Regions from separate parts of the Lysinibacillus sp. NPDC048646 genome, predicted to be linked through region 1. Evidence: riboswitches for the same ligand, from Rfam matches in the RefSeq annotation. Region 1 holds a riboswitch; the other holds the start of a gene.

Region 1 (2,410 bases):
TTGCTTGTAATTCCCCTTGTGAAATTTCTGGTTGGTAAGGTGTGTAAGCTGTATAGAACTCTGAACGAGAAATTACGTGATCCACGATAACTGGTTTATAGTGATTGTAAACGCCTGCTCCTAAAAATGATACGTTGGCATTGGTATCTTTATTTTTCGCAGCAAGTGCTGTTAATTCTTTTAACAGTGCTGATTCTGATTTCGCTTCTTTAATGTCATAAAGGCCTTTGAAACGTACTTTTTCTGGGATATCCTCGAATAATTCTTCAACTGAGGATACGCCAACTACGTCTAACATTTCTTGTTTATCTTGCTCCGTCATTGGTAAATAACGATGTTTCATAAATGTAGGTCCCTCTTTTCAAATTTTATTTTGAACGCTTGTAAAACGGTGTTGCAACTGTTACTACCTTTAAGTGCTTACCACGAATTACAACTTCTAATTCTGTTCCGATAGTTGTGAATTGACTGTCAATCAATGCGTGACCAACATTACGTTTAGAAGAAGGAAGCTGTGTACCTGTTGTGACTTCACCAATTTCCTCGCCGTCCTTGAACACTTTGTAGCCATGGCGTGGAATCCCTTTATCGATCATTTCAATCCCAACAATCTTGCGAGATAACCCATTTTCTTTTTGTGCAACTAATGCATCGTGACCAATAAAGTCATCTTTATTTAATTTCACTGCAAATCCAATTCCTGCTTCAAGCGGTGAGATTGTCGCTGATAGCTCTTGACCGTATAGAGGAAGGCCCGCTTCAAAACGAAGTGTATCACGGCAGCCTAAACCTGCTGGCACAACACCTTTGTCTTTACCGGCCTCTAAGATTTTGCCCCAAAGTGCTTTAATATCTTCAGGAGAACCATATAGCTCAAAACCATCCTCTCCTGTATAACCACTACGAGAAACTAAAGCTTTGTGTCCAGCAATTTCAACGTCTTCTTGGAAGCGGAAATATTTAATTGCACTTAAATCAGTAGTTGTTAATGTTTGAAGAACCTCTTCTGCTAATGGACCTTGTAGGGCAATTTGCGCATAAGCATTCGATTGATTGTCGATTGTGACATCATATTGGTTCTGATTTTCCAACATCCAGTCATAATCTTTTTCAATATTCGCTGCATTGACACATAATAAATAATGATTGTCAGCTAATTTATACGTTAATAAATCATCGACAACGCCACCATCTTCATAGCACATTGCATTGTATTGCGCTTGACCCGTAGCAATTTTTGAAATGTCATTTGACAAAAGATTTTGTAAAAAACTTAGCGCTTCAGGACCTGTTACAAAAATTTCTCCCATATGTGACACATCAAATAGGCCTGCACGATTACGCACGGCATCATGTTCTTCTTTAATAGAAGAGAATTGCACCGGTAGTTCCCATCCACCAAAGTCAACTGTTTTACCACCAAACTTTGCGTATTCGTCGAATAGAGGTGTACGTTTTAATTCATTCGTCATTAGTATTGCCTCCTTATTGTTAGTATCATTTTTACTAGTAGTAGTTCGTCTGTTTTTCGACATAAAAAAAGACAGACGAACCCCTTTTCGGGATTCTCTGTCCTTGCACCTGAAAGTTACACCAGACTGACTCGCATTTTCTTGATTGCCAATCAGTAGGCTTTCCCCTTTGGTGGCTGTTGTACTACAGCTCTCTCCAGAGTTGCGTCTTGTACGAGTCCTTTTACCTGAGAGATTCATAGCCCTTAGCTACTTGCTCCTTCGGTGGCGTCTATACGCGCTCTCCCCGCACAATCATCCGCCCAAGAATCATCTTGGTACTATTTAGTATTCAATGTACTTAAGTTACCTTATTAGTCTATATCCTAACATTGATTGTATTGAAAAGGCAAACATTTTTTAAATTAACTCCAAAAACGAACGTTGTCATTAATTTTAAATATCATCGTTCGCCTTTTAGTCTTTTTACTTGAAATACTAAATACTCTAGAATATTGCGGATTGTTCTACCTGCTGTCAGAACCTGTATATGTCCTGCTTCACGATAAAATTTTCTTCTGTAGTGATACAGCTCCTCTAACTCTTCCTTCGTTGAACTTTGTACAAGGGGTCGGTTTTGATCATGCTGTATTCGTTTGTAAATATCTTCGAATGTCGCATCTAAAAAGAACACGAGTCCACTGCATCTCATTATTTTTCTATTTTCTTTATTTACGGCCACACCGCCGCCTGTTGAAATAATACAAGCTTCGTCTCGGAAATTTTTCAAAAATTCTGTTTCTATCTCCCGAAAACGTGCCTCTCCATATTTTTCGAAAATCTGCGGAATTGTCATGCCCTGTTGTCTAACAATTTCATGATCCATATCATAGTAAGGCAGCTTTAATAAATAGCTTAACCGCCTTCCTAATGCACTTTTTCCGCACCCCATAAAGCCA
Region 2 (2,410 bases), on a different contig from region 1:
AATGGCCAATCCGTGCGTATAACTCGCCCATCTCAACTTCCCCAATAAAACGTTCCTGCTCACTTTCAAGAACTGTAAGCCATTTTTTTGCGTTGTGTAAATCTTCAGCTAAAACAAAACATTCCACAGCATTCATAAGTCCATAATTCTCCGTTTCATAGGATTTAATGAAATATGTAGCAGCTTTCGAAAATTCTTGTTGTTTTTTATAGATACATGCTAAATTATGTGCTACAACAGGCGACTCATACAGGGCATAGGCTTTTTCCAGCAATTGTTGTGCTGAATAATCGTCTGCCTTTCGCAAATATAACTCCCCGAGTAGTGCATATGGATAATATGATTTAGGTTCCATGGCTACAGCCTGCTTTGCATAGATAAATGCCTTGTCATACTCGTCATATTCTTTATAAAGTTCAGCTAAATTATGAATAGCTACAAGACTACTCTCTTCAGAAAGTGTTTGCAGTAATAATCGTTTCACTTGCTCGCTTTCCCCTTCTTTTGCCAATAACCTCGCAGCTTCCTTCACTCGTTTCATCCAATCACCTCCTATGGAAAATTATTATATATAAAGCATACTACCAGGCAAGCCAAGCAGCAAATTACAGCTTTTTTAGTATGTCTAAAAATACTACATTGTGTAAATAATTCATCAACCAGCACCCTATTTTTCTTTTTTCTGAAAACAGACAATTTTTTATACTTGAATAATAGCGTTAGCACTGATAGGATGTATAATATCTTAAAATAATGTATTGTCATTACGACGATACGTGCAATGAATGCTATGGATAAAACTATAGCAGGAGCATTTCTGGAGAGAGCGCAATATGCGTCGCCGAAGGGTTCACTATCTCAGGCAAAAGGACAGAGGAGTAATACAAACTTTCACCACGAAAGCTATACCACACGAATGTTCAATTTATTTTTTAACATCCTCAAATGGTATTTGTTATTCTGACGTTTACGAGACTAGTGTCGCCACTAGTCTCTTTTTTATTTTCCAGTCATAGCTTTACGCATCTTTGGAGGGGTTAACGTGGAACAACAACAGTTAAAACGTGAATTAAAAAATCGTCATGTGCAATTAATTGCTATTGGCGGTACAATAGGCACCGGCTTATTTTTGGGATCAGGAAAAGCCATCGCCTTAGCAGGACCTTCAATTATTTTCGCCTATCTAATTGTCGGAATTGCCTTATTTTTTGTGATGCGCGCCCTAGGTGAACTATTATTATCAAATACGGGTTATACATCATTCACTGATTTCGCCACAGAATATATCGGCCCATGGGCAGGCTATGTCACTGGTTGGACATATTGGTTCTGCTGGATTATGACAGCTATGGCGGATATTATAGCCGTTGGTGTCTATACACAATATTGGTTTGATATTCCACAGTGGGTACCAGCAGTTGGCTGTTTAGTACTATTATTAATTTTAAATTTATTGACAGTAAAACTATTTGGCGAGCTAGAATTCTGGTTTGCGCTTATTAAAGTGGTGACAATTGTTGCACTTATTATTATTGGATTATTCATGCTATTCACTGGTTTCCAAACAAATGCGGGTACCGTTTCTATGGAAAATCTTTGGGCACATGGTGGTCTTTTCCCTAATGGAATGTACGGCTTCCTAATGGCCTTCCAACTGGTGGTCTTTGCTTTTGTAGGGGTTGAATTAGTGGGTGTTTCTGCTGCTGAAACAGCAAATCCACAAAAAAACATTCCATCTGCCATCAACAAAATCCCATTACGAATCTTACTTTTTTATGTGGGTGCTTTATTTGTTCTTTTATGCATCAACCCTTGGAATGAAATGTCTGCCGCAAGCAGTCCATTCGTGCAAGTATTTACGTTAGCTGGAATTCCGATTGCAGCAGGTATTATTAATTTTGTCGTGCTAACATCAGCTGCTTCTGCTGGCAATAGTGGCTTATTCTCTACAAGTCGCATGCTCTTTAATCTTGGAAGCAATAAGCAAGCATCCTCTTCATTTGCAAAATTAAATAAAAACAGTGTACCAAGTAATGCACTGATTGTCTCTGCAATTGTCGTATCGATAGGTGCGCTATTAAGTAAGCTAATGCCCGAGAATGCCTTTAGCGTCGTGACGACGATTAGTGCTATCTGTTTTATTTGGGTATGGAGTATCATTTTGATCTCTCATATCATCTATAAACGTAAAAATCGAGCACTTCATGAAGCATCGATTTTCAAAGCGCCATTTACCCCATTTGTGAACTATTTGGTGCTTATCTTCTTTGCTTTCTTACTAGTTGTGATGTTCATCTCTGAGGCAACACGTACAGCGTTACTGTTAACACCAATATGGTTTATCGTGTTATTCATACTCTATAAAATGAAAAGAAAATAAAGTGAAACTTCAATCAGAGGGGCATAAAAG

The links. Region 1 has a riboswitch for glycine ahead of gcvT (glycine cleavage system aminomethyltransferase GcvT). Riboswitches for the same ligand answer to the same signal wherever they lie in the genome.
Region 2: it holds a riboswitch for glycine, as region 1 does, so the genes downstream of both, ACQKII_RS17110 (amino acid permease) here and gcvT (glycine cleavage system aminomethyltransferase GcvT) in region 1, are expected to answer to the same signal.

Annotation. Positions count from the first base shown of each region.
Region 1 is NZ_JBNNLZ010000003.1:31,456-33,865, forward strand. Features, by position in the region: gene gcvPA (aminomethyl-transferring glycine dehydrogenase subunit GcvPA) at 1-343, opposite strand, end outside; gene gcvT (glycine cleavage system aminomethyltransferase GcvT) at 369-1,472, opposite strand; glycine riboswitch at 1,678-1,770, opposite strand; gene ACQKII_RS04690 (shikimate kinase) at 1,915-2,410, opposite strand, start outside.
Region 2 is NZ_JBNNLZ010000017.1:81,298-83,707, forward strand. Features, by position in the region: gene ACQKII_RS17105 (tetratricopeptide repeat protein) at 1-541, opposite strand, end outside; glycine riboswitch at 808-884, shown strand; gene ACQKII_RS17110 (amino acid permease) at 1,043-2,380, shown strand.